DNA from 3 places in the Bacillus pumilus genome. Region 2 is predicted to be linked to each of the others. Evidence: riboswitches for the same ligand, from Rfam matches in the RefSeq annotation. Region 2 holds a riboswitch; each other region holds the start of a gene.
What was found. A riboswitch is a leader RNA that binds a small molecule or an ion and turns the genes downstream of it on or off. The one in region 2 is predicted to bind thiamine pyrophosphate.
Positions count from the first base shown of each region.

Region 1: linked by a shared signal. The riboswitch ahead of tenA (thiaminase II) and the one ahead of thiC (phosphomethylpyrimidine synthase ThiC) in region 2 are both predicted to bind thiamine pyrophosphate.
Region 3: linked by a shared signal. The riboswitch ahead of tenA (thiaminase II) and the one ahead of thiC (phosphomethylpyrimidine synthase ThiC) in region 2 are both predicted to bind thiamine pyrophosphate.

Region 1 covers NZ_LT906438.1:1,173,658-1,176,942, forward strand. Annotated here, with positions in the region: gene CKW02_RS05815 (monovalent cation:proton antiporter family protein) at 1-1,272, shown strand, start outside; TPP riboswitch at 1,332-1,441, shown strand; gene tenA (thiaminase II) at 1,520-2,230, shown strand; gene tenI (thiazole tautomerase TenI) at 2,205-2,822, shown strand; gene thiO (glycine oxidase ThiO) at 2,806-3,285, shown strand, end outside.
Region 2 covers NZ_LT906438.1:2,463,611-2,466,895, reverse strand. Annotated here, with positions in the region: gene CKW02_RS12705 (YhcN/YlaJ family sporulation lipoprotein) at 14-631, shown strand; gene CKW02_RS12700 (LysE family transporter) at 680-1,312, opposite strand; TPP riboswitch at 1,550-1,658, shown strand; gene thiC (phosphomethylpyrimidine synthase ThiC) at 1,786-3,285, shown strand, end outside.
Region 3 covers NZ_LT906438.1:3,678,229-3,681,513, forward strand. Annotated here, with positions in the region: gene CKW02_RS19235 (ABC transporter ATP-binding protein) at 1-514, opposite strand, end outside; gene CKW02_RS19240 (ECF transporter S component) at 489-1,088, opposite strand; gene tenA (thiaminase II) at 1,085-1,771, opposite strand; TPP riboswitch at 1,859-1,962, opposite strand; gene CKW02_RS19250 (hypothetical protein) at 2,019-3,146, opposite strand.

The DNA of each region.
Region 1 (3,285 bases), 1.3 Mb from region 2:
GGGAATATGTGGCTTCTGCTCTTATTATTTGCTGCGGGCATCCTTCTTTATTTATTTGGCCGCGTATTTAAGACAAAGTCAATTTTTCAGTCCATGTCAAAAGGGACCGTGCAAATTGGGACAAGGGCGATCTTTACTCTCATTATAGTCTTAGTTGCTTTATCTGAATCACTCGGTGCTGAAAATATTCTTGGGGCGTTTTTAGCGGGCGTACTTGTGTCCCTTCTTTCGCCGAATAAAGAGCTTGTCCAGCAGCTGGATTCATTTGGCTACGGATTTTTGATCCCCATCTTCTTTGTGATGGTCGGAGTGGATTTGAATATATGGGCACTGTTCAAGGACCCAAACATTATGATCATGATCCCGCTGCTATTTATTGCATTACTGATTAGTAAACTCATCCCGATTCTTTATTTGAAAAAATGGTATGACATGAAAAAAGTGATCGGCTCTGGCTTTTTATTAACATCGACATTATCACTCGTCATTGCAGCTGCGACGATCGGGGAGCGGCTCGGAGTCATTGATCATAAAATGTCCGGCGCGCTAATTTTAGTCGCGATACTCACGAGTATTTTAACGCCAGTTTGGTTTAAAGCACTGTTTAAAAAAGAACAAGCTGTGAGCCATAAAAAACGTGTGACCTTTATTGGTGCAAATCAGCTGACCTTACCTGTCACACTCGATTTACATCAGGATGAATATGATATTCGAATTTTGCATGTCTTTCAAGAAAATAAAGAAGCGATGCTCGCCGACACCATCTTTGAAGTCGAATCAATTGAAGAGTACGACGATGAGACGCTGCGAAAGGCAGGCGTTGGCCAGGAGGATGTCCTCGTCGTCGCAACAGGCAGTGAGACGAAAAATAAGGAAATTGCTTTATTTGCAAAGGAAGAAGGAGCAAAACAAGTCATTGCGAGTGTGAGCAAAGCTGAGGCAGAGCTAACATTGAAGGAAGCGGGCATTGATACGTTTTCTAATTTCCTATCATCTAAAACGGTGCTAAGAGCCTTGATTGAAGCACCGGATGCGATTCGATTATTAACAAATGAGGATACTTCCTTGTATCAAATTCAAATGAACAATCATCGCTACCACAATGTCATGCTGAGGGAATTTCCGTTTACCGGCGATTTGGTCTTTGTCCGTATTTTCAGAGGGATAGACAGCTTAGTACCACATGGAGATACGACGCTTAGAAGTGGTGACCGTGTGCTTGTGTCGGGCTCTCGTGAGTATGTAGCAGGACTTAGAGCCCAATTAGAGTGAGAATGAACCCTTGACCAATGAACAATTCCTGATTAAGATAGAAGTACAACATCATATATTTGATCCACTAGGGGAGTCCTTTAAAAGGGCTGAGATAAAAGTATCGACTTTTAGACCCTCATTACCTGAACAGGTTCATACCTGCGTAGGGAAGTGGTGCGGTTTTTGATTATGCTTTTTACAAATTCCAAGCCACTTTCCATACGGAAAGTGGCTTTTTTATATGGAAAAACAGGAGGAGAGAAACATGACATTTTCAACTGAATGTAAAGAAGCAGCAGCACCATGGTGGAATGGAAGCTTTACACACCCCTTTGTGAAAGGGATTGGCGATGGCACGCTGTCACTCGATCGTTTCACGTATTATGTGATGCAAGATTCATATTATTTAACTCATTTTGCAAAGGTGCAAGCATATGGAGCGGCAATTAGTGAGGACTTACATACGACGGGCAGAATGGCGTATCATGCGCAGGGAACGTATGAAGCAGAGCTGTCGCTGCATAGAAAGTTTACAGAGCTTTTAGAGATTTCAGATGAAGCCATCGAGAACTTTAAGCCTTCTCCCACTGCATATGCGTATACGTCTCATATGTACCGATCTGTGAAAAGCGGACGATTCGAAGAGATATTAGCTGCGTTATTGCCGTGCTACTGGCTTTATTATGAGGTGGGTGAAAAGCTGAAACAAACCACACCTGACCATCCGATTTATCAGGAATGGATTTTGACATATGGAGGGGATTGGTTTAAGGAACTTGTCTTTGAACAAGTCAACCGCTTTGATGAACTAGCCGAAAAAGCACCAGAACATGTACGGGCCAATATGAAAGAAAATTTTGTGATTTCAAGCTATTACGAATACCATTTCTGGGAGATGGCGTATCAAAAAGAAATGTGGCAAACAGCATGCTTAGATGGGGTTGGTGCAAATGGAACTCCACGCAGTGACAAATGATTCGCTTCCTGCGGGTGAGCTGATCAAACAAATAAAAAACATTGCACCTGAAGTGGATTTTATTCATATCCGGGAACGGTCTAAAACAGCAAGTGAGCTTGTTGATCTCGTGAAAGGTCTCCTTTTAGAAGGTGTACCGAAAGAGAAGCTCATCATCAACGACAGAGTAGACGTTGCACTGCTCACCAATATTCACCGGGTACATCTCCCGGGCCATAGCTTTTCGCCAAAAGAGCTGCGGCAAAAATTCCCTCATCTTCATGCGGGCGTCTCTGTTCATTCGATTGAAGAAGGGAAAGCAGCTGAGAAAAATGGAGCAGAGTATGTCATATTTGGGCACGTATATGACACCACTTGTAAACCAGGACTTCAGGCAAGAGGCGTACAGCTTGTGAAAGAACTGACATCTCTACTATCTATTCCAGTCGTGGCAATCGGTGGTGTGACACCTGACCGCATTCCAGAATTGAGACACGCGAATGTGAAAGGGATTGCTGTCATGTCTGGAATTTTTACTCATCATCAGCCGCGCAAGATGGCACAAGCATTTTCTAAACAAGTAAAGGAGCATCCTTATGAAGAAGCATTATGATGTGGCAATCATTGGTGGTGGAATCATAGGGATGTCCATTGCCTATCACCTTGCAAAAGCAGGAAAGCAGGTCGTCTTATTTGAGGCGAATGAGGTAGGGAAGCAAACGACAAGTGCGGCTGCTGGGATGCTTGGTGCACATGCTGAAGGAGAGGGTCATGAGGATATTTTTTTTCAAGTAGGCAGAGCAAGCCAGGCATTGTACGAAAAGTTAAAAGTCGATCTACAGCATGAATCTGGCATTGATATTCGAACATCAGCGGGCGGTATCATGAAGGTAGCCTTTACCGAAGAGGAGAAACAAGCACTTTGCCGGATGCAGCATTTGTCTTCATTTGAGTGGATGGACGCAGGCAGCGTAAAAAAATGCATGCCTCAAATGGCAGAGAATATCCTAGGAGCAGGTTTGATTAAAGAGGATGTTCATGTCGAACCTTATGCGGTATGCCGAGCATTTTGGCAG
Region 2 (3,285 bases):
GGGGGTTTTTCGTTTGAGACAAAAATGGCAAAAAACGATCGCATTAGTGCTTCTTCCTATTGGGTTAACGGCATGTGGTACAAATGACAATGCAGGTGTAGATACACGTCATAATCAATCAGGTCAGCCAGTCGGATATCATTCGAATAACCGTGCGGATGACAATAACCAAGATCATCAAGGGCCAGTTTCTGAACTCATGGAGGGAATGAACGGTGGGAATACAACGAATGTTGATTATCGCACCCGCCCTCAAGCAGATGATCGAACGCCTCTCGCAGGTGGTGATGGACGCTACAGTCATGGAGATATGAACTATCATAACCAAATGTCGTTCTCTGGCTACGATAAACAAGAGAATGTGCAGCGTTCAAGAAAAATTGCCAATCGCGTCAATAAAATGAACCACGTTGCAGACTCACAGGTGATGGTAACAGATGAAAATGTGTATATTGCCATTAAATCAGATGGACGTCTGACGTCAGAGGGCGTATCACAAGTGGAAGAAGCAGCGACTCGTTATGCGGATGGAAGAGCTGTCCAAGTCATTAAAGACGAGGGAGCTTTCACACGCTTTAGAGATATGAGAAGAACACAATTTGAAACAGGTCAAACAGGCATGACTCGATAAGTTGAAGCATAAAAAAGGCTAAAGTTCCTCAAGAACTTTAGCCTTTTCTTAAAAATAAACCTTAATGCCTATATAGAATTCGTAAAAGAAATAACAGCCAAATCCAAGTAATAAAATACCAGCAATAATGGATGTCCATTTGATCATCGTTCGATTCATCACTTTTCTTGTTAAGGATACAAGGGTGAGAAGACCGATGTCATGAAGAAGAATCCCTGCCAAAATACCGCCTGATGCCAGTATAAATTCAGATGAATCTGTTTTTGTATATGCATCTGCCAGTACAGCTCCAAATACAGAAACCCAGAACACAAGGTTTCCAGGAGACACCGCGACAAGCAAGCCGTTTCTGTACGTTTTTGCGAAAGATTTATTGACTTTTTCGCCAGCTAAATGGATGTCTTGATCCGCATGTTTAATGGAATCGTATGCGAGCATCATTAAGAAGATAGCTCCGATCAGCCAGAGCGGGATTTGGACAAATGGCAGTGATAAAAACTGAGCAAATCCAGCATACAAAGCCAAGATTAGTAAGAGATCAATGGTCATGCCGCCTGCTCCTACAGTTAAACCATGAAAGAAGCCGTTTTTTAATCCTTGTTTAGTCATTTCAACCGTGATCGCTCCAACTGGTAGAGCGATTGAGAATCCTATGACGATAAATGTGAGAAATGTTTGCAATCGACTAGAACTTCCTTTAAAAAAGTCTGTATAAAAATTCTCCGTTTAGATTAATTATACATAATAGGAGAAAAGGATCAATGATTATTTCAGATTTTATCTAAATGTTTGAGGAGGATGATGTATATAAAGGTGTATATCAAGCTGGCTTTATCTCTTTTGTAGTGAAAAGGAACTATTTTCCTAAAACTCCTTTTTTTCATGGCATCTCTATGCTACACTGTTGTGGAAATGAATAAATGTGACTAGGGGTGCCCGCGGCTGGGCTGAGAGAGAAGTGTATGCTTCTTAACCCTTTGGACCTGATCTGGCTCGTACCAGCGTGGGGAAGTTGAAGATGATACATGTGTCTTATAAATGAGATTCATGTTTATTTCTAACGACGAAACCAGGTTCTGTTCATAGAGCCTGGTTTTTTTGCTGGTGCTGATTCCGTCCTGTCCTGTGACAAGAAGAGAAGGAGAGAACAGCAAATGAAAGAAAAGAAAAATACCCTAACAACTCAATCGTTATTATCAAGCTTTGATGGCAGCCGAAAGGTGTATGAGAAAGGGTCAAGACCTGACATTTTAGTGCCAAAAAGAGAGATTGCCCTCTCACAAACGGTGACGCAGGCAGGAAACATTCAAAATGAACCGATTCGTGTGTACGATACGAGTGGACCTTACACCGATGAGCGTGCCCATATCGATGTTACAAAGGGGCTTCATCGTCTGAGAGCGGCATGGATCGAAGAAAGAGGGGATACAGAAAGCTATGAAGGACGTCATGTAAAACCTGAAGATAACGGATATCGCTCCAAAGAGAAATCGTCACATCAGCATGTTCTTACTGATTTTCATCATGAGCCGCTTCGCGCAAAACAAGGTGCCTGTGTGACGCAAATGCATTATGCAAAAAAAGGTATTGTAACGCCTGAAATGGAGTTCATCGCGTTAAGAGAAGAGCTAAGCCCTGAGTTCGTGAGAGAGGAAGTAGCCAGCGGAAGAGCGGTCATTCCAGCGAATATTAACCATCCTGAAAGTGAACCGATGATTATCGGAAGGAATTTTCATGTCAAAATCAATGCGAACATTGGTAATTCAGCTGTGACATCATCCATTGATGAAGAGGTAGAAAAGATGACATGGGCCATCAGATGGGGTGCAGACACTATGATGGATCTGTCTACAGGAAAGGACATTCATACAACGAGAGAATGGATCATACGCAATTGCCCAGTCCCAGTAGGCACCGTTCCCATTTATCAGGCGCTTGAAAAAGTGAATGGCGTGGCAGAAGATTTGACGTGGGAAGTGTACAGAGACACGTTAATTGAACAAGCAGAGCAAGGAGTAGACTACTTCACGATTCATGCGGGCGTGCGATTAAGGTATATTCCGCTGACAGTCGATCGGGTGACCGGAATTGTTTCAAGAGGCGGTGCCATTATGGCAAGATGGTGTCTTGCCCATCATCAAGAAAATTTCCTTTATACCCACTTCGAAGACATTTGTGAGATTATGAAAACGTATGATATTGCTTTTTCACTTGGAGACGGACTCAGACCAGGCTCGATTGCTGATGCCAATGATGAAGCGCAGTTTGCAGAGCTGGAAACGTTAGGTGAATTGACAGAGATCGCTTGGAAACATGATGTACAGGTGATGATTGAAGGGCCTGGACATGTTCCGATGGATAAAATCAAAGAGAATGTAGACAAACAAATGGAGATTTGCAAAGAGGCACCATTTTATACATTAGGACCTCTTACAACAGATATTGCTCCGGGATATGATCATATTACATCTGCTATCGGCGCAGCTATGATCGGCTGGTATGGGACAGCGATGCTATGCTATGTGACGCCAAAAGAGCATTTAGGTCTGCCGAACAAAGAAGATGTAAGAGAAGGTGTGATTGCCTATAAAATTGCTGCACATGCTGCTGATCTAGCAAAAGGACATCCTGCTGCTCAAAAGCGCGATGATGCT
Region 3 (3,285 bases), 1.2 Mb from region 2:
GAAATATCTCCATTCTTCCTGCTGGATCAAGCTGTGCGGTCGGTTCATCAAAGAACAGCACATCTGGCTCTAACGCTAGTAAACAAGCAAGCGCCAATCGCTGCTTCATGCCGCCAGATAATGTGTGGATGTCTGTATTGGGATCGACATCAAGTTGGACTTTTTGCATGAGCTGCTGAATGATGCCAGCCATCTCGTCACGAGGGACAGAACGGTTCTCTAAGCTAAAGGCAATTTCTTCATTGACGCGATGCATACAAAACTGGGAATCAGGGTCCTGAAACATGACGCCTGTATGTCTTTGCAATATCACTTCGCCCTGCATGTCCGCTTCTAAATGTTCTGGAATGATGCCAGCCAGAACGGAGATGAGCGTGGATTTACCGCTGCCGCTTGGTCCTAAAATAAGCACCTTTTCACCTTTTTGAATGGAAAGAGAGATTTGATGCAACACGGGCTGAGGCTGTTCATAAAAACGGACAGTGAGATTATTGCACGCGAGAAATGAATCCATGCTGTTCACCTTTGTTTCGTTTTTCTTTCATGATGGCATATTGATTCAATACACCGGTTTTAGATAATGCGTCCACCACTACTTTTGCTAAACATCCGCCCAGTATCATTCCGCTGATGATTTGAGTCATCAGTGTGATGAGTAAAACTTGAGGCGTGTAATAACCAAAGCCATTCGCAACGAGGCTGTAAGTCATTGCTCCAACAGCTGCAAAGGCACCTGACAGCATCAGTGTCCACATGCGATATCGTTTATAACCAAAAAGAGCAAAAGCAATTTCTGCCCCAAGCCCTTGGCATACACCAATCAGCAGGGCTGCAAGACCGAAGTGGCTGCCTGTTAGTAATTCCACTGCGGCAGCGGCTGTTTCTGCAATCAGGGCAGCTCCCGGCTTTTGGATGATATACGCGACGATTGGACTGGCAATCACCCAAATGCCAAACATGATGTTGCCTCCTGCTGGGCCAACAAGTGCTGTAATGGGTAAGTAAAGTGTGGACCACCCTAAATAGATGACACCACATGCTACGGATAAAATGACAGCAAGGACAACTTCCTTCATCTTCCATGTCATGATGAATGCACCTCCAATGGAACTGGCCAATCTTCCACCGTAAACGCCATATCCCAAAACTTGTACTCAAGCTGACAGCTTAGGATAAAGTGCTGTTTCATTTTTTCCTTTTCCTTCTCACTTGCTGCTTCCGCCAGCTGATCGAGCCGCTTGCAAAGCTCTACTGTAATAGAGTCGGTTAACCCTCCATAAAATGTGATCCACTCATAAAAAGGATGTGATGGGTCAGGCTGCACATCTGTGAGCATTCGTTTCCCAATTTCCCAATATGTCCAAGGGCATGGAAGCAGGACAGCGATGATTTCTCCAAGCGTGCCTTCCTTGGCAACTTGCAGCATATAATGAATATAGTGATGAGCACTCGGAGCAAGCGGGGCACCTTGGAGCTCATCATATGATACACCTGCCACTCGGCAAAGATTTTGATGAGGGTGTGTCTCACTATCTAGTACAAACGCAATCTGCTGATGGAAAAAGGCAATATCTCCTTTGTCTGTACATCTGCTAAGAGCCGCTGCATAAATTTTAATAAAAGCATGTAAATATTCTGCATCTTGTTTGACGTAATGAATGATCTGTTCCTTTTCCAGCTTTCCTGCTGCCAGCCCTCTGACAAACGGATGCTGATAAATGGCTTCAAATAATGGTTCTGTTTCTTCTCTTAATTGCGCTGAAAACGTCATAAAAAAAGCCTCCTCTTCTTCAGTTGAATAAATGAAAAAGCCACCCCAAATGGAGCGGCCTTCTTATCGATTCAATAATGAATAAGACGAGGTCCAGCTCCACTTCCCTCCGCTAGTACAAACTAGATCAGGTTCAAAGGGTCCAAGATTTTCTCTTGTCTCAGTCATACATGACTCCCCTAGTGGACTTTTGTCATTTAATTATCTTTACTCTACACATGTAGAGATTTGCTGTCAACCGCCTTTCTTAATTCAACGTTCTGATCGTAGGCAGCTTTTCGATCCCTGCAGCATAGTAAAAATTAAGGACACTGAAGAAATCAATTGGTTTTCCCGTTTTCAAATCAACAGCTAAAATATGATCGCCGTAATTTGTCATATCATCAATATCTAAACGCCTTGGCGTTGTCTTTCCAAGTGTATCAACAAAGCTACTATGGTAGTATTGTCCGCTAGCAAACGATGATTCATGATACATAAATAACGTCTCCACATCTAAGTAGACGAGAATGACCTCAGATGAACTCGCATAAGGAGAAGAGTACGATACTGGTGCCGAAATTCTTTTCACTTTCACACTTTCAACAGAATGGGTTCTCTGATCATATTTTCCGTCATAGGAGAAATAAAATACACGCTCCCATTTATAATCGGCGGTCTTAGATTGTTTGTTATACACTTTTGTACCATTAGCGAAAACATCCCCATTCGCATACTCAGCTACAAAGTATTGCAAGGTTGAGGAGAGGGAAACAGCCCCAGTGAAATTGGGTGGGTTTTTTGCATTCACTTGTAACGTGTAAGAGTCTCCGAAATTTCCACCGCTTGTGATACCGAATGCGTAGTCACCTGCTGGTAAATTGGTCAAACCAAGGAGACTGCCTGCTGGCTGAATCAAGTCCGTCGGATAAGCTTGTCCAGTTTCATAATCAACAACAAATAATTGTACGAAATAATCGGGATTTGAAGAGGTAATTCGGCTGATGAGTGCCTGAGGTGAAGTCGTACTTAACAACCATAAATCGACTGGGTCATCCTCTGATAAGACAACCGATTGGTTGATGGCTAGTCCATCAATGGAGCGAACGGAAGATGTACGCATCTTACCATCTTTAGCGGCTTTTCGTTTGATACTGATTCCATTTTTCTTATCTACTTTAAAAGATTTTTTTAGCTGCTTCTTTTGGATAGCGGTTCCTTCATCCTGTTTCAAAAACGAGTCTTGCACTTGCTGAATGGCTTTTTCCGTCAGTGGTGACAATTTCCCATCTGATTTCGGTGCTTCTTCTGCTTTTAATACTGGTGAAAATAAACCTGTTGTGACGAGTAGAATGGATAATAAAGCTACAGTGATTTTTCCATATAATGCTCTCACAGGAACATCCCCTTTTTCCTCAATTGGGTTTTTTACCCTGTGAATATTTTACCATTATTTCATTCATTGTTATGGTCTTTTTTAGGAAATCTTTATGACAAAAAACCAGCCGTATTTGCTACGACTGGTTTTTTGATCA